DNA from 3 places in the Rhizobium sp. BT-226 genome. Region 3 is predicted to be linked to each of the others. Evidence: predicted binding sites of a transcription regulator. Region 3 holds the regulator's gene; each other region holds the start of a gene.

Region 1 (7,411 bases), on a different contig from region 3:
CGGCTTCCGCCGTGCTCCCGACTGTCTTGTCCATGCGGGATCTCTCCTTGGCTAAATGCGGCCGGGAACTCCATCCCGTCCTCTGGCGCAGACATAAAGCGCGGCATCTCGGGCGGCAATGTATTTTGTGCGATATTTGACATTTGTTCGTATACCGCACAGAATGGGATGAAACTATTGGAGACCGAACCCATGCGCGAAACGGATTTCGTCAGCGGCTTTGCCCGCGGCCTGAAGGTCATCGAAGCCTTCGGCGAAACGCGGCAGCGGCTTTCGATCGCCGGGGCCTCGAAGCTGACCGAGCTCGACCGCGCCACCGTGCGGCGCTCGCTGCTGACGCTCGCCGAGCTCGGTTATGCCGATTATGACGGCAAGTTCTTCACGCTGACACCGAAGATCCTGCGGCTTGGCCATGCCTATCTCGCGGCGACGCCGCTGCCGGCGCTGCTGCAGCCGCATCTCGATCATCTCTCGGAAAAGGCCGGCCAGAGCGCCTCGGCTTCGGTGCTCGACGGCACCGACATCGTCTATATCGCCCGCGCCTCGCAGCGCCGAGTCATGTCGATCAACCTCACCCCCGGCAGCCGCCTGCCCGCCTACTGCGCCTCGATGGGGCGCGTGCTGCTTGCGGCCCTTGCCGAGAGCGAGGCACGCGCCATCCTTGCCCGTAGCGAGCTGAAGCAAAACACTGCGAATACCAGGACCGACCCCGATGATCTCATCGCCGAATTCCGTCGGGTCCGCACTGAGGGTTACGCCATTATCGATCAGGAGCTGGAAATCGGCCTCTGCTCCATCGCCGTGCCTATCGACAACGACCGCGGCGAAACGGTCGCGGCGATCAATATCGGCGCGCCGGCCGCCCTCGTCCCGGCCGCGGAGATGAAGGAACGTTATCTGCCGCTGCTGAAGGAAACACAGGCCGCATTGCGGCCGCTGCTGCGCCGCTGACAATAGACTTCGTTCCGAGCGGCCCCAGCCAGCACCGGGGCCGCTCGTAATCGGTCAATGCGTCAGGTCGAGCGCGGCTGTGAGATCACCCATCGGCGGCCGGTCGTTGTTGCGCAACGCCTTGTCGCGGGCGAGGATGCCGGGCAGCACCGGCAGATCGTAGCGCGCGGTGATGAAGCGGATGATCGAGGTCGTGTCGTACTGGGTATGATCGACCATGCCGCCCTTGGCGAAGGGCGAGATGATGAAAGCTGGAATGCGGTTGCCCGGGCCCCAGCGATCGGCCTTCGGCGGCGCGACGTGATCCCAGAAACCGCCATTCTCGTCATAGGTGACGATGACGAGCATATGGCCCCATTGCGGGCTCTTTTCGAGATGGGAGACGACATCGGCAAGATGCTGGTCGCCGCTCGAGACATCGGCATAACCGCCATGTTCGTTGAGGTTGCCCTGCGGCTTGTAGAAGGAAACCGCCGGCAGCTTGCCATCGTCGATATCCCTGAGGAAGGCTTCGCCGCCAAGGCCGCCGTCTTTCAGATGCTCGGCGCGCGCCGGCGTGCCGGGCGCGAAATTGGCGAAATAGTTGAACGGCTGGTGATGGAACTGGAAGTTCGGCACCGGGGTGGCATTCTTGCCGTCCAGGACTGCCTGCCAGGCGCCGCTATACCAGGCCCAGCTGACACCCTTCAGCGACAGGAGGTCGCCGATGGTGATTTCGTGCTGTGGCGGCAGCGTCGTTGCCGCCGCCGGATCGGCATAGGCCGCATCGCCGTCCTTGGCCGGCGGATTGGCGCTCGGCTGGTAGGGCGGCTGCATGGTGTTGACGGCGTAGAAGTCAGGCGTCAGCGTGCCGTCGGAGACAAATTTCGGTGCGCCCTCCAGCGCCGACTTCGGCGCGTTCTCCGCCACGGTCAGGGATGTGCCGTCCGCATCGACCTTGGCGATGGTGGGCTTGGCCGGGCTCTTGTCGGCATCCGGATAATAGGGCGCGCAGGCGCAGACCAGCGCGAAGTGGTTGAGGAAGGAACCGCCGAAGGCGCCCTGGAAGAAATTGTCGGCAATGACGTATTTCTTGGCGACCTGCCACATCGGCAGGATGGAGCCGTCGTAATGGCCCATGACCAGGCTGCCGGAATCGGCCCAGGCGACGAACTTGTCGTTCCTGCCGCCGTCGATCTGCATCTGCTCCTGGTAGAAGCGATGCCAGAGATCGCGGGTGATGACAGAAGGAGCCTGGGCGAAGCCCTGCGGATCGTCGATCGCGAAGGAGGCATTGGCAAGATGGGCCGACTGCGCCTCGGTGACGGCAGGCGAGACACCCTTGGCGGTGAGGCCGCCCCAGGCCGGCGGCAGCTCGGAGAGCGGCTGGCCGTCGCGGTCGAGCTGGCGGGCGCGATCGGCAGTGACGTTGGAGAGCCCGTCGGTGCCGGGAAAGCTGCCGTAGAGATTATCGAAGCTGCGGTTTTCGGCATAGATGATGACGACATTGTCGATCTTGTCGTAACCGGCCGGCGCCGCATGGGCTGCCGTCGCCATCGCAAACGGCACGATGGCCGATCCGGCGAGACAGATCGAATGGAGGAGTTTCAGTCTTTTCACGGAGAGTACCTCATGGCTAAGGGGCGTTGGCTAGAGGGAGCGGAGAACGCTCGGGGCACCTCGACGCTATTCCGGCCTTCTATCAACTTTGTGACACCAGGGGTTGCCGTGATGCCGCAGGAGGATCGCCGTCATCAATTTGTTGCAAGGAGGTTCGATCATGGAGGAAACCAGCGCCAACTTATTGGAATCCTTATCATGACGACGAAGATCATCTGGCTTGTGCGGTCCGGCCTGGCCGTCGGCATGGGTGCCATGGCGCTTGGTCTTGCCATTTTTCCCCTGCGGCAAAGCAGCGCGGCGACCGCCGCCGGCCTGCATCCCGGACCGATGTCGCGCACTGAGGCTTTCGCCCGGGCCGAAAAGCTGACCGCGCTCGGCCGCAAGATATTCTTCGATACCTCGCTGTCAGCCTCGGGGCTCCAGGCCTGCGCTTCCTGCCATAATCCGGCACACGCCTTCGGCCCGGCATCGGCCGTGCCGGTCGAAATGGGCGGCGAACATATGGACCAGCCGGGGCTGCGCGCCGTTCCGACGCTGCGTTACCTGCAGGCCGTGCCTGCTTTCACCGAGCACTATTACGATTCCGAGGACGAGGGCGACGAAAGTGTCGACAATGGCCCGACGGGCGGCCTGACCTGGGACGGCCGGGTCGATCACGGCGCCGATCAGGCAAAAATCCCGCTGCTCTCGCCTTTCGAGATGGGCAACAGGGATGCGGCCGAGGTGGTGGCGAAGCTGCGCAAGGCCGCCTATGCCGACGACATCAAGGCGGCCTTCGGTCAGACCGTTTTCGACGATCCCGAGGATGCCTTCGCAGCCGCCGCCGAAGCGCTCGCCACCTTCGAACAGAGCGGCCCGGATTTCTATCCCTATTCCAGTCGCTACGATGCCTTTCTCGCCGGCAAGGCGACACTGACGGCGCAGGAGTTGCGCGGGCGGCAACTGTTCGAGGATCCCGCCAAGGGCAACTGTTCGAGCTGTCACTTAAGCGAGCCCGCCAATGACGGCGAGCCGCCGCAATTTTCCGATTTCGGCTTCCTCGGGCTTGCCGCACCCCGCAACATGGCGATCCCGGCCAACAGCGACCCGAACTACCACGATCTCGGCCTTTGCGGCCCTCAGCGCACCGACTTTGCCGGACGCAGCGACTATTGCGGCCTGTTCCGCACCCCGACGCTGCGCAATGTCGCGTTGAAGCAGAGCTTCTTCCACAACGGCTATTTCCACTCGCTGCGCGACGTCGTCTCCTTCTATGCGACGCGCGACAGCGATCCCGGCCGCTGGTATCCCAAAAATTCAGACGGCACCGTCCGCAAATATGACGACCTGCCGCAAGCCTATTGGAACAATCTCAACCAGGATCCGCCCTTCGGCAGGAAACCGGGCGACGCGCCTGCCCTCACCGACCCCGAGATCGACGACATCGTCGCTTTCCTCGGAACCCTGACCGATGCCGATCTGCAGCCTGAGGCGACCGGGCATTAGGAATGACGTCTTTCTCAACAATAACAATCAAACCGTCGAAGCATTCCCACTTGATGTATCATAATTTCCGATATACATCATTTCATCGGAAATACTGGGGGAATGATGGAACGTTCGTTTTTGACGATTGCCGCCGGCGAGAATAATGATGCGATACGCGCGCTTTCGGCGCCGGCGCGGCTGGAGATGCTCAAGCTGCTTTGCGCTAAAGGGCCGATGAATATCAACGATATCGCGCGTGCTCTTTCGCTGCCTCAATCGACCGTCGCCACCGGGATCCAGATTTTGGAAGACGCCCGGCTTGTTGATTCCCAGCTGACGAAGGCCCGCAAGGGAAACCAGAAGATCTGCTCGGCGATCTACAGCGAAATTCTGATCAGCTTTGAGGAAAGTGCCGCCCAAAGGGCCAACAATATCATCGAAGTCGAGATGCCTGTGGGGTTGTACACCAGTTGCGACGTCCATGCGCCGTGCGGTCTTTGCTCCACCGAGAGCGTCATCGGCCCGCTCGATGTTCCCGACTATTTTCTCGATCCGCAGCGCATGCAGGCCGGGCTCGTCTGGTTCGGCAGGGGATATGTGGAATATAAATTTCCCAACAATGCCAAGGTGTTGAACAAGGATATCCGCGCCATCGAATTTTCGCTGGAGCTGTCGTCGGAAGTGCCGGGCACCAATCCGGACTGGCCGTCCGATATAACCCTCTGGGTCAATGGAATGGCGATCGGCACCTGGACGTCGCCCGGCGACTACGGCGACAAGCGCGGCGCCTTCACGCCGGCATGGTGGAAGCTCGAGGGCTCGCAATATGGGATGATGAAAACCTGGCGGATTTCCACGCGCGGAACCTTTATCGACGGTATCGCCGCCTCGAATGTCACGCTCAGCGATCTCGCCCTTGCCCAGCACTCCTCCATCCGGCTTCGGGTCGGCATCGCCGAGAATGCCGGCCATACCGGCGGCGTGAATATTTTCGGCCGCGGCTTCGGAAATCACGGGCGTGATATCATCATGCGGCTGCACGTCTGAAAAATATAAATCGGAAATCTTGATTTAAATATCTTGATTCTTTCCAGTTTTGGTCGCCGATAAAATCGCCCAAACAACTGAAATTAAACAATTTTCCCCAATATTCATATTAGTATGATTAAAATCGCAACTTGGTTGACAGAACGACATTCCTGATATCAAGTTAGAGGTAAGAAAACAAAATACCTGATATATAAACGGGAGGATCCGTTGAAGACGAACGTTGTGGTTCACCGCGATTTCCGCATCGCGACCATCGATTCCAGGCTTTACAGTTCATTTCTCGAGCATCTCGGCAGGGCGATCTACGGGGGCATTTATGAGCCCGGACACCCGACGGCCGACGAGGACGGATTCCGGCGGGATGTCCTCGATCTGGTGCGTGAGCTCGACACGCCCTACTGCCGTTATCCGGGCGGCAATTTCGTTTCGGCCTATAATTGGGAAGACGGCGTCGGCCCCCGTGAGGAACGCCCGGTACGCCTCGACCTTGCCTGGCGCACCCGCGAAGCCAACCAGATCGGCGTGAATGAATTCGTCGACTGGTGCAAGAAGGCGAATACCAAGCCGATGCTTGCCGTCAATCTCGGATCACGCGGCCTGGATGCGGCCCGCAATTTCCTCGAATATTGCAATCATCCTGGCGGCACCTACTGGTCGGATCTGCGCCGCAAGCACGGCTGGTCCAATCCGCACGATGTCAAATTGTGGTGCCTCGGCAACGAGATGGATGGTCCCTGGCAGGTCGGCCACAAGTCGGCCTATGAATATGGCCGGCTGGCGGATGAGACGGCGAAGGCCATGCGCGGCTTCGACAAGTCGCTCGAGCTCGTGGTCTGCGGCTCGTCCAATTCCGACATGAAGACCTATCCCGAATGGGAAGCGCAGGTCCTCGAGCAGTGCTATGACAGCGCCGACCATATCTCGCTGCATATGTATTTTGCCAACCGCGAGAAAAATACGCTCAACTATCTCGCCCGCGCGACGAAGCTCGACCGCTACATCACCACGATCGGCGGCGTGATCGACTACATCAAGGCGAAAAAGCGCTCGAAGAAGACGATCGGCATTTCCTTCGACGAATGGAATGTCTGGTATCATTCCAACCAGCAGGACAAGGAGATCCTGGCGCGCGACGAATGGCCGGATGCGCCGCATCTCCTGGAAGACATCTATAACTTCGAGGACGTGCTCCAGGTCGGCGGCATCTTGAACACCTTCATCCGCCGCTCCGACCGCGTGCGCATCGCCTGCATCGCTCAACTCGTCAACGTCATTGCCCCGATCATGACCGAGGACGGGGGTGCCGCCTGGCGCCAGACCATCTATTACCCGTTTTATTACGCCTCCAGATATGGCCGTGGAACGGCGCTGCAGCTGGTCGTCGATGGCCCGACCTATGACAGCGACGAGGAAAATGACGTTCCCTATCTCGACGTGTCGGCAGTCTATTCCGAGGACGGCAAGACGCTGACCTTCTTTGCCGTCAACCGCCATCCGAGCACGGCGCTCGATCTCGATGTGCGGCTGGAAGGCTTCGGAAATGCCCGGGTGGTCGAGCAGGTGGAGATGACCCACGGCGACCTGGAGGCCGTCAACACGGCAGCGCGGCCGAAGACGGTCGCCCCCGTCAATGTCGAGAGTGGAAAGATCGAGGATGGACGGCTGCGGGCGGCGTTGAAACCGTTCTCTTACAACGTCATCCGGCTGTCGGTGTGACTGCCACCGCCGGGTAGCCCATTGGGGCGCCCCCGGCTAGAACAGGATGATTTTAGGCCGAGGCGGCCTAAAATCTGAATCCTGTTCTAAATTAAAGAGTTAGAGCATGATGTCGTCCGAAAACCGCTGACACTTTTCGGCATCATGCTCTGGGATATTCGGCTCGCTGCGAGGAGGCAGGGAGCCGGAGGGATGGTTCACCGAGGTCCTGGACCTGACTGTTCAAGTCCTGAGGCTTCTGCGAACCGACAACCGCGACGTGCCCATGCGTGCCTTTACGGCCGTGGCATGATCGCTTCAAGGGAGGAGTTCATGCAACAGTGGAAGAGGTTTGCATTCGGCTTCGTGCTGGCCACGTTCGGCCTGACCGCAGTGGCCGGTGCCCAAGAATACACCTCCTTGCCGCGCAAGGAGACGCTCATCGTCGAAAATCCGGAAGGGACGATTAAAAATCCCGGCTGGTTCAACATCTGGGTCAATGGCGGCGGCGGCGTATCGACCGGCCTGCAGCAGCTGACCATGGATACGCTCTGGTATATCGACCCCGAACAAGGGCTTGGCGGCGCGAGCTGGGACAATTCGCTCGCCGCCGACAAGCCGCAATATAATGCCGACTTCACCGAGA
Region 2 (7,411 bases), on a different contig from region 3:
CCTGATACCATTTGTAAACCATAATATGCTAAAGCCCTGCTGATGATTGAGGCAGGGCTTTTGCCGAATTGTGGACGCTTCTGTCCATAAGCGCTTGCTGAAAAAGGTGATCGTGACAAGATCGTCTTCGGCTGGCATTCTGCCCGGCATCAAGCCAAAGCATGCCGTCCAAAACCGCGCAGCGGTTCGGGACAGACAGAACGAAGACTTTGAGCGCGTCGCATGGCCCCAATCGGCCGCGGCGCGCTTCAGTAGATCGGAAGCGGGGTTTCTCATGCGCATGACAACATTCTTTCTGGCGGCGTTTACGGCGGCGGGCGTCCTCCAGGCGCTGCCGGCAGCGGCCCAGGGCGCTCAATGCGGCAATAATAGCAGCGGTTTCGGTGCATGGGTCGCCGACTTCAAGCAGGAAGCGGCGGCAAACGGCGTCAGCCGCTCGGTCCTCGACCGCGCCTTCGCCAACGTCAATTACAACAGGCCGACGATTGCCGCCGACCGTGGCCAGAAGAGCTTCAAGCTCTCCTTCGACGCTTTCATGCAGAAGCGCGGCGGTGCCGCGATCATCTCCCGCGGCCGCAGCATGAAGGCCGCCAATCAGGCGCTTTTTGCCTCGATCGAGCGCCGTTTCGGCGTTCCGGCCGGCCCGCTGATTGCGATCTGGGGCATGGAGACCGGTTTCGGCAGCTATATGGGCAACCAGCATACGCTGTCGGCTGTTTCGACCCTCGCCTATGACTGCCGTCGTTCGCAATATTTCACCGACCAGCTCTATGCAGCACTCCAGCTCGTCTCCGAGGGTTATCTGAGCCCGCAGGCCAAGGGCGCTGCCCATGGTGAAATCGGCCAGACGCAGTTTCTGCCGCGCAATGTGGTGCGCTTCGGCGCCGACGGCGACGGCAACGGCCGCGTCGACATGGTCGGTTCCCGCGCCGATGCACTGGCCTCGACGGCGAATTTCCTCAAGGGCCACGGCTGGCGCGCCGGCGCCGGCTATCAGCCGGGAGAGCCGAATTTCGTTGCCATCCAGGGCTGGAACGCCGCCAGCGTCTACCAGCAGGCTATCGCCTATATCGGTCAGCAGATCGACGGCAGATAGGCCCGATAAAATACGCGAAAACGCCGCTGCGATATGCGGCGTTTTTCATATGCGGGAATCAAAGCCGCCGCCGGACGCCGCCTTGCGTCGCTCCTCCTGCACCGGGGCCGGCAGGATTGGTCCCGAGACGACGCAATTGCGGCCGGAGGCCTTGGCGGCGTAAAGCGCCAGGTCGGCGCGCTTGACCAGATCCTCGAAGTTCCGGTTGGTGGCTTCATTTGCCCGTCCGGCGCATCCGAAACTCGCCGTCACCTTGAGAACATCGCCGCTCGGCAGGGGGATTTCCGCCGCCTCGATCGCCAGCCGCACACGCTCGGCAACGATTGCGGCATCGTCAGGCGTCGAATCGGGCAGAAGCGCCAGGAACTCCTCGCCGCCATGGCGCACCAGCAGATCGAAGGAACGAAAATTCTCACGCGCGACGCCCGCGACATGCCGGAGCACGGCATCGCCGGCGTCATGCCCGTGAACGTCGTTGGTCTTCTTGAAATGATCGAGGTCGAAGAGCACGACGGAAATCCAGCGTGATCCGTGCTCGGCCTGTGTGAGAAGTGCGGATGCGGCGACCTCGAAGCCGCGCCTATTGTAAAGGCCGGTCAGAAGATCGGTCTGGGCGGCGCTGCGCAACTCGCCCACCAGCGTCTCCCGATCCTGGGTCAGCCGGTCGATCAGGTGCAGGCCCTTTGCCGCCAGCAGCAGCACCAATGTGGCGAGTATCAGCAGGCCGGCACACAGCGCCAGGATCCGCGTCAGGTGTATGTGCGAGCGCGTCGAAAGGTTTTCGCCGGTCTCGTGAATATCCTGTGCGGCCTCGATCATTTTCTGCTGCAGGAAGCTCATGCGCTCGCTCTGCGCGGCGGCCCAGAAATCATGCACGGCGCGTGTCGGCCGCGATCCGGCGAGAATGGCATCGGTGATCGCATCCGCCTTCACCTGGCTGCTGCGGCCGAGATAAGCAACGATGTGGCGCACGACCGGCGCGGAGGAATGGAAAACCATGTGATCCATGCCCTCGCCGAGCATGACCTTGCCCTGCACGAAGAGCTCCACCGGCAATCTGGCGGAAGCCCCTTGGTCGAGATAACGGGTGCCGATCCCGGTGATCAGCCTTTCGCCGTAATAGGTCAGCAGGATGCCCATCAGCTGGTTGGATTTTTCAAGCAGCACCGGATCGCTGATCAGCGGTGAAAGCGCATCGACGACGGCAAGCTGCTTGAGAGCCGCATACCAGTAGATGGAACCGGGATCGCTGCCGGTATAACGGCCCTGGTCGACGGCGCTGCGCGCCGCGACGATGCGGCTATAGGCAAGGCTGAGAATCGATAATTCGCCGACGAGACCCTCGTCGAGCGCATCGCGGGAGGGCAGGCTGGCGTAAAAAGCGCGGCGTTCGCGATCGAGCGTCACCCGGCTTTGCTGCATGTCGATGGCAGTCCTGCTGCTGGGATGTGCAAGGTAGCGGCGGGTCGCGCCAATTTCGGTCAGAATCTCCGTGGCGGCGATCGACCCGCCACGGGCAAGCACATCGGCGAACTGCCGGTCCTTTTCGAGGTTCCAATATTGATTGACCGAAGAACGTATGACGACGACGCCTTCAATGAGCATGAAGACGAAGGGCAGCATGATGGCGGCCAGGATAACCCTTTTGATGGTTTCGAACTTCATCGCCAATCGCCACGGTGATCAAAACGTCGGTCGTGCGCGACCAATTGACGGCAAGCTTAACAACAATCCTTAAAAAACTGATAAACTGGCATGTCCCTAGATTTCGGGACGAATGAAGTCGCGTGTCTCGGCGTCCATGACCCAGAGTTCACCGGTCGAAATGTCGAACCAGGCGCCGTGGAGATGAAGCTTTCCCGCTTCCTCGAGCGCCTTGATGTCGGGAAAGCTTCTGAGATTGTTGATCGAATTGCGGATGGAGACACGCTCCAGCGCCGTCTGCCGCTCTGCAGCCGTCATCACGTCGTTGCTCTGGATCTGCTCGGCGGCGGGTTTGACCAGCGACATCCAGCGGCCGATGAAATCGCCGGGCGACAATGGCTCGGCATTCGGATCGAGCGCTGAGCGGATGCCGCCGCAGCGGCCATGGCCCATGACGACGATATCCGAGACCTTCAGCACCTGCACGGCAAATTCGAGTGCGGCCGAGGTCGAATGAAAATGACCGTCCGGCTCGTAGGGCGGCACCATGTTGGCGACGTTGCGGATGACGAACAATTCGCCTGGGCCGGCATCGAAGATCAGCTCCGGTGCCGCGCGAGAATCCGAACAGGCAATGACAAGCGTATGGGGACTCTGACCGTTTTCGGCAAGCTGCCGATACCTGTCGCGGGCGTCGGCATAACGCCCGTTCATAAAGTTGCGATAGCCGTCCAGAAGGGGGTTTGGAAAACGCTGCATGCTTCTGGATTAGCGCGCGCCGAAGCCAAGATCAACTGCTGCACCGCAAAATGAGCATATTGGCAGATGCGTCATTTTTTCCGCCGCTGCGCCGGGTGCACGAGCCGGCGCATCTGCACCATGGCCATCGGCGTCGAAAGGCTGGAAGCATCGCTTGCCAGCATCAACTCGTTGCTGCCGCGCTTGACGGCACGCGCAAGCACCTCGAAGACGCTGGCGGTGGCAAGCTGCAGCGCCTTTTCGTCCTCGATCCCGGAAAGCAGGCGCGACAGGAAGACGGCGGCGATGAGGTCACCGAGACCATTCGGCGGGTTGTCGACGACGCGATGCTCCGCAAGAAGCGCGTGACGGCCGGAAAGATAGAGATTGCCGGTGCCACCCGCCATCATCGGCACCGCCGAAGTGACGAGCATGCGCGATGGTCCGAGCGCGAGCGCCGCCTCCATGATCGCACTGTTATCTTCGAGGGCTGCCCCCGAAAGCCATGCGAGTTCGTAGCGGTTCGGCGTCGCGAGCGAGGCGAGCGGAATGAGATGATCGCGAATGGCCTCAGCGGTCGCTTCCGGCACGTAAAGGCCGCCGAGATCGCCCATGACGGGATCGCAGACATAGAGCAGCTCGGGATTGTTTTGCCTCAGCGCGCCGATCAGCCGGGCGACGGAGCGCGCCTGGGCGGCATTGCCGAAATAGCCCGAAAGCACCGCCTTGACTTCGCCGATCCAGGGCGCGCGGATCAGATCGTCGATCGCCGCGTCGAAATCCGTTTCCGCAAAAGTCAGCCGCGTCGAGCGGCCGTGGCCGGGATGCCAGGGCAGCACGATGGTCGGCAAGGCCCAGACCGGATGACCGAGCGTCTCCAGCGCAAAGACGGCTGCCCGGTTTCCGACCGAGCCCCGCACCACATGGCTGGAAATGACGATGACTGCGCCCGCTGCATTTTCCGACATGATATCCAAGATCCGAATGATGACCGCGTTTGATGATCTTTTTGACGCCACGCTGTCAACCATTCTTCATGCGGGCGTGGAAATGTTCGGCGGAACGAAAAACCGGAAGACGGGACTTTCGCTTTCGCTTGGCGAAGAAAGCGGAAAATCTCTTACAATTTCTCTTTTCCAGCGCCAAAAAAGCGTCAAAACAATCCTTCGGACCTCTCTTTTAGAGATTTTTTCGAAGAATCTTCTGCTAGCTTGCAAAAAATCAGACATTGAGGGAGGCGATCCATGGCTGCCAGAAACAATCCGAAACGGGAAAAGCAGATCGAAAGCGCGCGCAAGATCGCCAAGGCGACAGGCGAGGCGCATCTCGATCCGGAAATTCTCTTCGGCCGGGCAAGCAATGACGATCTCGAACTCTATACGCCGGAAATGCTAGCGCTCTCCGCCGTGCATTCGGCAAAGGAGCTTGCTGCCTGGAACGGCAAGGCGCGCCGCGTCAGCATCGACACGATTGCCGATGTGACGCCTGATGGCATCGCCGTCTCGGTGCTTTCAGTCACCGACCAGAACATGCCTTTTCTGTTTGAATCGGTCATGGGCGAAGTGACGAGCACCTATCGCGACCTGTTCATGGCCGTGCATCCCATCCTGGTCATGGAAAAGGGCAAGGCGCCGGCGATGTATTCCGCCGATCACCCGAGCGATCCGGCCAACCGCGTCAGCCATATCCAGCTTCATATTGCCCCCCTCAATTCCGCCCAGGCGGCCGATCTCGTCAAACGCATCGAAAAAGTCCTCGAACAGGTCCGCCTGTCGGTTTCCGACTGGAAGCCGATGCTTTCCAAGATCGACGGAGTGATCGCCGAGCTTGCGGCCAATGGCGCCAGCCGGAAGAAGGCCGATCGCGACGAAGCCGTCGCTTTCCTGACCTGGCTGCGCGATGAGAATTTCACCTTCCTCGGCATGCGGGAATATGTCTATTCCGGCAAGGGGACCGATGCCAGGGTCGAACGCGACAAGGGTGCAGGCCTCGGCATCCTCTCCAATCCCGATGTTCTCGTGCTGCGCACCGGCAAGGACGCCGTAACGACAACGCCTGAGATCCTCGCCTTCCTCGACGGCCCCGACTTCCTGATCGTCACCAAGGCGAATGTGAAATCGATCGTCCATCGCCGGGCCTATATGGATTATGTCGGCGTCAAGCGCTTCGACGCTGAGGGTAACGTCACCGGCGAGCTGCGCATCGTCGGCCTTTTCACCTCGACCGCCTATACCTCGCTCGCCTCGGAAATCCCGCTGCTGCGTTCCAAGATCGAGAAGGTGAAGGAACATTTCGGCTTCGACCCGATGAGCCATTCCGGCCGTATGCTCGACAACACGCTGGAATCCTATCCGCGCGACGACCTTTTCCAGATCGACACGACGCTGCTTGCAAGTTTTGCCGAACAGATCAACGACTTGGCCGATCGGCCGCGCGTCCGCGTCCTGCCGCGCATCGACCATTTCGACCGCTTTGTCTCGGTGATCGTCTACGTGCCGCGCGAGGAGTATGACTCGATCGTCCGCGAACGGATCGGCACCTATCTGAAGACTGTCTACGACGGTCGTGTCTCCGCCTATTACCCGGCTTTCCCGGAAGGCGGCGTGGCGCGCGTGCATTTCATCATCGGCCGCTCGGGCGGCAAGACGCCACGCATTCCGCAGGCAAAGCTCGAGCAGGTGATCCGCGAAATCACGGCCCGCTGGGACGACCGTTTCGAGGCGCTGGCCGGGGCCAAAGCTCCGAAGATATCCGTCGACCAAGCCTTCCAGGATTCCTTCACGCCGGAGGAAACCGTGGCCGACCTCGCCGATATCGGTGCCTGCGCCGCCGGCGAACCGCTGCGCATCCAGTTCTACCATCGTCAGGAAGAACAGGGCCGCATCCTTTCCTTGAAGATTTTCCACGCTGGCGGCCAGCTGGCGCTGTCGCGCCGCGTGCCGCTTCTCGAGAATCTCGGCTTCAACGTCGTCAGTGAACGCACTTTCGACATCGGGGTGCCGGCCGCCGATGGAGAAAAGAAACTCGTCGTGCTGCACGACATGGAGCTCGAGGCCCGCAATGGCGGCGAAATCGATCTCCAGCGTTACGGCGCCGCCCTCGAGGAAGGCTTCGTCGCCGCCTTCGCCGGCACGATCGACAATGACAGCTTCAACCGGCTGATCCTTTCGGCCGGGCTCTCGGCGCGCGAGGCGAACGTGCTACGCGCCTACGCGCGTTATCTCCGCCAGGCCGGCATCGCCTATTCGCAGGATTATATCGCCACGACGCTCGACAAATATCCCGGTGTCGCCGCCGCTATCTTTCGTCTCTTCCATGACACGCTCGACACCAGGCTTTCGGAGAAGGTCCGCGTCAAGAAGCTTGCCGAACTGCACCAGTCGATCGAGGCCGAGCTTGCCGACGTGCCGAGCCTCGACGACGACCGTATCCTGCGCCGCTACGTCAACATCGTCGATGCGACGCTGCGCACCAATTATTTCCAGAAGAACCCGGATGGTTCGCCGAAGCCGATGCTGGCCTTCAAGCTCGATCCACACCTGGTCGACGGGTTGCCGCAGCCGAAACCCTTCCGCGAGATGTTCGTCTATGGCGTCGAGGTGGAAGGCGTGCACCTGCGCTTCGGCAAAGTGGCACGCGGCGGCCTGCGCTGGTCGGATCGCGCCGAGGATTACCGCACCGAGGTGCTCGGCCTCGTCAAGGCGCAGCAGGTCAAGAACGCAGTGATCGTGCCGGTCGGCGCCAAGGGCGGCTTCTATCCGAAGAAACTCCCCGTCGGCGGCAGCCGCGACGAGATCTTCAATGCCGGCCGCGAGGCTTACAAGACCTATATCCGTACACTGCTTTCGATCACCGACAATATAGCGGGTGCCGATATCGTCCCGCCGAAGGATACCGTCAGGCTCGACGGTGACGATCCCTATTTCGTCGTCG
Region 3 (7,411 bases):
CTGCCGCTCGCCATGCCCGGCATCCTGACCGGCACGATCATCGGCCTGGCGCACGCGCTCGGCGAAACCGCGCCGCTGCTCTTGATCGGCATGGTCGCCTTCGTCGCCAATGCGCCGACGACACCGCTCGATCCCTCGACGGCTCTGCCCGTACAGGTCTATATGTGGGCCAACGAGGCCGAACGTGCCTTCGTTGAGCGTACTTCGGGTGCCATCATCGTCCTGCTCCTGTTCCTGATCGTCATGAACATGGGCGCCATCCTCTTGCGTCGTCGCTTCGAGCGCCGCTGGTAAACGGAGTTACAAGATCATGAACATGTTGACGGAAGCTGCAGTTGAGAAGGCGCTGGATCAGAAGATGAGCAACGTCCCGTATAAGATGATCGGCCAGGATGTCTCGGTTTACTACGGCGAGAAGCGCGCGCTTTTCGATGTGAACCTGAACGTTCGCGAAAACACCGTAACCGCCCTGATCGGCCCGTCCGGCTGCGGCAAGTCGACCTTCCTGCGGTGCCTCAACCGCATGAACGACACGATCGACGGCTGCCGCGTCACCGGCAAGATCACGCTGGACACCGACGATGTCTATGATCCCGATATCGACGTCGTCGAACTTCGCGCCCGCGTCGGCATGGTCTTCCAGAAGCCGAATCCGTTCCCGAAGACGATCTATGAAAACGTCTCCTACGGCCCGCGCATCCATGGTCTTGCCAAGTCGAAGGCCGATCTCGACCAGATCGTCGAGACCAGCCTGCAGCGCGCCGGCCTCTGGAACGAGGTCAAGGACCGCGTGCATGAATCCGGCACCGGCCTGTCGGGCGGTCAGCAGCAGCGCCTCTGCATTGCGCGCGCCGTCGCCGTCAGCCCGGAAGTCATCCTGATGGACGAACCCTGCTCGGCGCTCGACCCGATCGCCACCGCCAAGGTCGAGGAACTGATCCACGAGCTGCGCGAGAACTACACGATCGTCATCGTCACCCACTCCATGCAGCAGGCCGCGCGCGTCTCGCAGCGCACCGCCATGTTCCACCTCGGCAATCTCGTCGAGGAGAACGACACCGACAAGATGTTCACCAATCCCGACGATCCGCGCACCCAGGACTACATCATGGGTCGCTTCGGCTGATTTTGGCGACACCAAGCCTTCCCGTTATTCGAGGATAAAGCCCATGGCATCGACACATATTTTTTCTGCCTATGATGATGATTTGAAGTTCCTGTCCAGGCGGATTTCCGAAATGGGCGGCCTGGCCGAGCAGATGGTCGGCGAATCTGTGCGGGCGCTGGTCAACGGCGATACCGCGCTGGCGCAGAAGGTCATCTCTGACGATGTGATCCTCGATCACGCCGAACGCGAAATCGGCGATAAGGCGATCGTCACGATCGCCCGCCGTCAGCCGATGGCCTCGGACCTGCGTGAAATCATGGGTTCGATCCGTATCGCCGCCGATCTCGAACGCGTCGGCGACCTCGGCAAGAACACTGCCAAGCGCGTCATCGCCGTCCAAAGCACCGGCGTTCCCCGCAAGCTCGCTCGCGGCCTCGAGCATCTGTCCGAACTGGCGCTCGTCCAGCTCAAGGAAGTGCTCGACGTCTACACCAATCGTTCAGCCGACAAGGCGAATGCGATCCGTGAACGCGACAACGAGATCGACGCGATGTACACATCGCTGTTCCGCGAACTCCTGACCTACATGATGGAAGATCCGCGCAACATCACCAGCTGCACGCATCTTCTCTTCTGCGCCAAGAATATCGAGCGCATCGGCGACCATGCCACCAACATCGCCGAGACGATTTTTTACATGGCGACAGGCGCGCAGCCGGAAGGCGATCGTCCGAAGGACGACAGCGCCAACACCGTCGGCGCGGTCACCGAATAACGCCCACACCAGTCAATTGCGTGCGCGCCCGTCCGGGCGCGCAAAGAGGTCGCAGCCAATTTCTGAATTTGCGCAGGATGCATTGCTTAAATCACCCTGGTTTAAGGATCATGCGCGAGGAGATCGAGACGCATGATCCCGAGAGTTGCAGTTGTTGAAGACGAGGAAGCCCTCAGCGTGCTTCTTCGCTATAATCTCGAAGCGGAAGGCTTCGAGGTCGATACCATCCTTCGTGGTGACGAAGCCGAAATGAGGCTTCAGGAGCGCACGCCCGATCTTCTCATCCTCGATTGGATGCTGCCGGGCGTCTCCGGCATCGAGCTCTGCCGGCGCCTGCGTATGCGGCCGGAAACCGAGCGCCTGCCGATCATCATGCTGACGGCGCGCGGCGAGGAAAGCGAGCGCGTCCGCGGATTGTCGACGGGCGCCGACGATTATGTCGTCAAGCCCTTCTCGACCCCCGAGCTCGTTGCCCGCGTCAAGGCAATGCTGCGGCGTGCCCGTCCCGAAGTGTTGTCGACGGTGCTGAAATGCGGTGACATCGAGCTCGACCGCGAGACCCATCGCGTCCATCGCAAGACCCGCGAAGTCCGCCTTGGCCCCACCGAATTCCGCCTGCTGGAATTCCTGATGTCGTCGCCGGGCCGGGTCTTCTCCCGCTCGCAGCTTCTCGACGGCGTCTGGGGCCACGATATCTATGTCGACGAGCGCACCGTCGACGTCCATGTCGGCCGCCTGCGCAAGGCGCTGAATTTTTCCAACATGCAGGACGTTATCCGCACCGTCCGCGGCGCCGGTTATTCGATGGAAGCCTGAGGGCTTCCATCTGAGCCTGCTGACAAAGCCCTGGCAAAGCCCGCGACGTCATCCTCGGCCTTGTGCCGAGGATCTGCGCACGCCAAATTAAGCATCTGAAAATAAACGGTTTTCCCTCAAGTAGTTGAGGTGATCAGATGCTCGGCACAAGGCCGAGCATGACGGAGGGAAGCCTGAGCTTCCATCCGCGCATTAAAAAACGGGCCACTCGGCCCGTTTCTACATACTGACGATGGCTGCCCGCGTTCAGCTTGCCCGCGCTGCCGCCCGGCGGCGTTCGTTGACCGGCTGGTAGGCAAGCTTCTGGTGATAGCTGCAATAGGGCGAATTGTCGGGGGACTCGCAGCCGCAGAAGTGGAAGTCGTCCTTCAGCGGATCGCCGACCGGCCACTTGCAGGTGCGCTCGGTCAGTTCCGTCAGGCCGAGGCGGCGCGAAATCGGCACCACCACATTGCCTCTCGGCACGTATTCCATTTCCTCGATCGTTTCGATCTCGATCTCTTCCTTCAGCATCGTCGCGCCCTGCTGGCGGGTAACGGTGCGGGTGGTGATCCGGGAGGCGTAGTTCGGCGCGCGCGGCGCCGATGTATTGCGTTTCGGCGTTCGCGCCGCGGTGTTGGTGCCGCCGGCCTTGGCGCGGCCCGGAAGGCTTAGCCGGTGCACTTTGCCGATGACCGCGTTTCTGCTGACCCCGCCGAGTTGCGCAGCGATCTGGCTGGCGCTCAGTCCTTCGGCCCAAAGCTTCTTGAGTTTCTCGACCCGCTCGTCTGTCCAGTTCATGCCCTGTCTCCACCTTTTGCGTTGGTGATGGCAGAATCCCTCACCGTTGTCCCGGGAGCTCCGAAACAAGAAACGCTTGATCAATTTTGGTGACTAGTTCCGCCGCATGCAGTCTAGTAATTGATCTTTAACCTAGTGTGAGGCTGACTCCGTGACAAGAGTCGCATGAATCCGGATGAATCGAATTCGTAGTTTTCCCCAACTTGCTGCCTCTGCGTGTCATTTCTGCAATAATGCCTGTTGAAGACTGAGAATGCCGCTGTACACCCTTGCTGCATAGGCTAAGGGCGCAGTTTTGTTGACATTGCAGCGCGAAAAGGAAATAGTGCCAGTGGCCGCCGCAAGGCGGCATTTTTAATTTTTCGGGCCTGGTTTCCTTAGCCGGAGTCATTGCCCGGCAACTTTGATGGAGATCGCGCAATGGCTGAAGCCACGCCGCTTTATGACACCTATTCTCGTGCCCCGCTGCGGTTCGAGCGAGGCGAGGGCGTATGGCTGATCACCGAAACCGGCGAGCGATATCTCGATTTCGGCGCCGGCGTCGCCGTCACCTCCGTCGGCCACAGCAATCCGCATGTGGTCGGCGCGCTGAAGGAGCAGGCCGACAAGGTCTGGCACCTGTCGAACATCTATGAGATCCCCGGTCAGGAGCGCCTGGCAAAACGGCTGACGGACGCCACCTTCGCCGATAAGGTGTTCTTCACCAATTCAGGCGCCGAGGCGCTCGAGTGCGCGATCAAGACGGCACGCCGCTATCAGTTTTCCAAGGGCCATCCCGAGCGCTTCCATATCATCACCTTTGAAGGCGCCTTCCACGGACGGACGCTGGCGACGATCGCCGCCGGCGGCCAGGAGAAATATCTCGAAGGTTTCGGCCCCAAGGCGCCGGGTTTCGATCAGGTGGCTTTCGGCGATATCGAAGCGGTCCGCGCCGCGATCACTGAGGCCACGGCCGCCATCCTCATCGAGCCGGTACAGGGCGAGGGCGGCGTCCGCCCTGCCACCCCTGAATTCATGAAGGCGCTTCGCCAGCTCTGCGACGACAACGGCCTGCTGTTGATCCTCGACGAGGTCCAGACCGGCGTCGGCCGCACCGGCAGGCTCTTCGCCCATGAATGGTCGGGCGTGACCCCCGACATCATGGCTGTCGCCAAGGGCATCGGCGGCGGTTTCCCGCTCGGCGCCTGCCTTGCCACCGCCGAGGCCGCCTCCGGCATGAAGGCCGGCACGCATGGCTCGACCTATGGCGGCAATCCGCTTGCCATGGCCGTCGGCAGCGCCGTGCTCGACATCATCCTCGCCGATGGCTTCCTTCAGCAGGTGCGCGACGTCGCACTGGTCTTCCGCCAGGGCCTCGCCTCGCTGAAGGATCGTTATCCCGATGTGATCGAGGATATCAGAGGCGAGGGCCTTTTGCTCGGCATCAAGGCCGCCGTTCCCTCGGCTGAACTGCTGCAGGCGATCCGCGCCGCCCATCTGCTCGGCGTACCCGCCGGCGACAACGTCATCCGCCTTCTTCCGCCGCTCGTGGTCACCGCCGAGGAAGCCCGCGAGGGGCTCGTCCGCATCGAGCGCGCCGCCGAGAGCATCCGCGCTTCCAAGGTCAAGAAGACGGCTTGAAGAAATTGCCGCCTTCGGGCGCAGCACAGGTAAGAAGACGATATGAGCCCTAAACACTTCCTCGATCTTTCGGCGGTCACATCCGCCGATCTCAGAACGATCATGAACGATGCGCTCGCCCGCAAGCAGGCCTTCAAGGCAGGCACGGGCGACAAGCCGCTCGCCGGCAAGATGCTGGCGATGATCTTCGAGAAGCCGTCGACGCGCACCCGCGTCTCCTTCGACGTCGGCATGCGCCAGCTCGGTGGTGAAACGCTGTTTCTGTCCGGCACCGAGATGCAGCTCGGCCGCGCCGAGACGATCGGCGACACCGCCAAGGTGCTGTCGCGCTATGTCGATGCGATCATGATCCGCACCACCGAGCACTCGCGCCTGCTGGAGCTGGCCCAGCATGCGACCGTGCCGGTCATCAATGCGCTGACGGATGACACCCATCCCTGCCAGATCATGGCCGATATTATGACCTTCGAAGAGCACCGCGGCCCGATCAAGGGCAAGACCATCGCCTGGACCGGCGACGGCAACAATGTGCTGCATTCGCTGGTCGAGGGTGCCGCGCGTTTCGGCTACCGCATGAACATGGCCGTACCCCTTGGCTCCGAGCCCAAGGATCACTATCTGAACTGGGCCCGCAATGAGGGCGCCGAAATCATGCTTTGCCATGATGCCGACCGTGCGGTCGCCGGCGTCGATTGCGTGGTGACCGATACCTGGGTCTCCATGAATCAGGAACATCGGGCCCGGGGTCACAATGTCTTCCAGCCTTATCAGGTCAACGCGGCCTTGATGGCGAAAGCCGGCAATGATGCATTGTTCATGCATTGCCTGCCCGCCCATCGCGGTGAGGAAGTGACGGACGAAGTGATCGACGGTCCGCAATCCGTGGTCTTCGATGAGGCGGAAAACCGTCTTCATGCGCAGAAGTCGATTCTTGCTTGGTGCCTGGGCGCGATCTGAACCATAATCGGACGTCGCGAGTTACAAACTCGCGACCGCGTGAGCGAAGGGCACGCTGGCCCATCGCTCTGAAAACTAGGAGTGAAAGCCATGGCAGAAGCTGCAGCCGCCCTCGGCCAGTTCGATTTCGCCGGCGATGACCATGTCGTCCCCTTCCAGGTGGAGGGGCTGGATGTGCGCGGTCGCGCCGTCCAGCTCGGCCCGATGCTCGATGCGATCCTCGAGCGTCATCATTATCCCGCACCCGTTGCCCGGCTGCTTGCCGAAGTCGTCGTGCTGACGGTGCTGCTCGGCACCTCGCTGAAGTTCGACGGCAAGTTCACGGTGCAGACCAAGGGCGATGGCCCGGTCGATCTTCTCGTCGCCGATTTCTCGACGCCGGAAAATGTCCGCGCCTATGCCCGTTTCGATCAGGCGCTGCTCAACAAGGCGATCGAGTCTGGTGAAACCGAGCCGGAGCAATTGCTCGGCAAGGGCGTGCTCGCCTTCACCATCGACCAGGGCAAGTTCAGCCAGCCTTACCAGGGCATCGTCGCGCTCGACGGCACCACGCTGGAAGAAATTGCCGGCGTCTATTTCCGCCAGTCGGAGCAGATCCCGACGCGCGTGCGCCTTGCCGCGGCCGAGCTCTTCGATCGCGACGATGCCGGCAAGCCGCGCCATCGCTGGCGGGCCGGCGGCCTCGTCGCCCAGTTCCTGCCGGAAGCGCCGGAGCGCATGCGCCAGCCGGATCTCCACGGCGGCGACGGCGACACCGGCAACCGCCCGCATGGCGAGGACGATGCCTGGGTCGAAGCCCGTTCGCTGGTCGAAACCATCGACGCCGATGAACTGACCGACCCGCTTGTCGGCACCGAGCGGCTGCTGTTCCGCCTGTTCCACGAGCGCGGCGTCCGCGTCTACGAACCGCGCGCCGTCTTCGACCGCTGCAGCTGCTCGCGCGACAAGATCAAGGGTGTACTGAAGGGCTTTTCGGCCGAGGAGATCGAAGCCAGCCAGGAAAACGGCGAGATCGCCGTCACCTGCGAATTCTGCTCGACCACCTACCGCTTCGAGCCGGCCGAGCTCCAGCCGGCGGAGTAGGCGCGGTTAAGGACACGTTGAACGAATACAAAAGATTAGCGATGATCCAGCACAGTGACTCGACTTTCGGTAGTCGCTGTGCACCTATTCTCCAACTGGTTCAGGGATGGGGACTTCATGCGCTTTTTTTATTTCGTACTCGCATTCATGGCTGCGATGCCACGAATTGGCTTGGCTGATGATAAGGCAATCCAATGGAAAGAGGTCGGGGGCTGGACCGTGGCTGTCGACCCGACTTTAGACAATGGCTGTTTTGTTCTGACGTCCTTTGA

What was found. Region 3 encodes PhoB, which activates phosphate uptake and scavenging genes when phosphate is short. Its sites were predicted from a motif close to TGTCATNNANCTGTCAT; they were not measured.
Region 1: a site for PhoB is predicted at 2,680-2,696, ahead of OIU37_RS27155 (acid phosphatase). Genes of this name have one in related genera too.
Region 2: a site for PhoB is predicted at 4,500-4,516, ahead of OIU37_RS24990 (NAD-glutamate dehydrogenase). Genes of this name have one in related genera too.

Annotation. Positions count from the first base shown of each region.
Region 1 is NZ_JAOYTI010000005.1:17,514-24,924, reverse strand. Features, by position in the region: gene OIU37_RS27165 (3-oxoacid CoA-transferase subunit A) at 1-34, opposite strand, end outside; gene OIU37_RS27160 (IclR family transcriptional regulator C-terminal domain-containing protein) at 193-951, shown strand; gene OIU37_RS27155 (acid phosphatase) at 1,006-2,550, opposite strand; gene OIU37_RS27150 (cytochrome-c peroxidase) at 2,749-4,038, shown strand; gene OIU37_RS27145 (transcriptional regulator) at 4,141-5,067, shown strand; gene OIU37_RS27140 (alpha-N-arabinofuranosidase) at 5,278-6,786, shown strand; gene OIU37_RS27135 (ABC transporter substrate-binding protein) at 7,099-7,411, shown strand, end outside.
Region 2 is NZ_JAOYTI010000004.1:92,618-100,028, reverse strand. Features, by position in the region: gene OIU37_RS25015 (aspartate-semialdehyde dehydrogenase) at 1-5, shown strand, start outside; gene OIU37_RS25010 (lytic transglycosylase domain-containing protein) at 275-1,096, shown strand; gene OIU37_RS25005 (GGDEF domain-containing protein) at 1,142-2,761, opposite strand; gene OIU37_RS25000 (carbonic anhydrase) at 2,858-3,499, opposite strand; gene pdxY (pyridoxal kinase PdxY) at 3,571-4,446, opposite strand; gene OIU37_RS24990 (NAD-glutamate dehydrogenase) at 4,723-7,411, shown strand, end outside.
Region 3 is NZ_JAOYTI010000002.1:1,275,008-1,282,418, reverse strand. Features, by position in the region: gene pstA (phosphate ABC transporter permease PstA) at 1-294, shown strand, start outside; gene pstB (phosphate ABC transporter ATP-binding protein PstB) at 311-1,126, shown strand; gene phoU (phosphate signaling complex protein PhoU) at 1,170-1,883, shown strand; gene phoB (phosphate regulon transcriptional regulator PhoB) at 2,016-2,699, shown strand; gene OIU37_RS16530 (GcrA family cell cycle regulator) at 2,946-3,479, opposite strand; gene OIU37_RS16525 (aspartate aminotransferase family protein) at 3,900-5,099, shown strand; gene argF (ornithine carbamoyltransferase) at 5,142-6,056, shown strand; gene OIU37_RS16515 (Hsp33 family molecular chaperone) at 6,147-7,139, shown strand; gene OIU37_RS16510 (hypothetical protein) at 7,257-7,411, shown strand, end outside.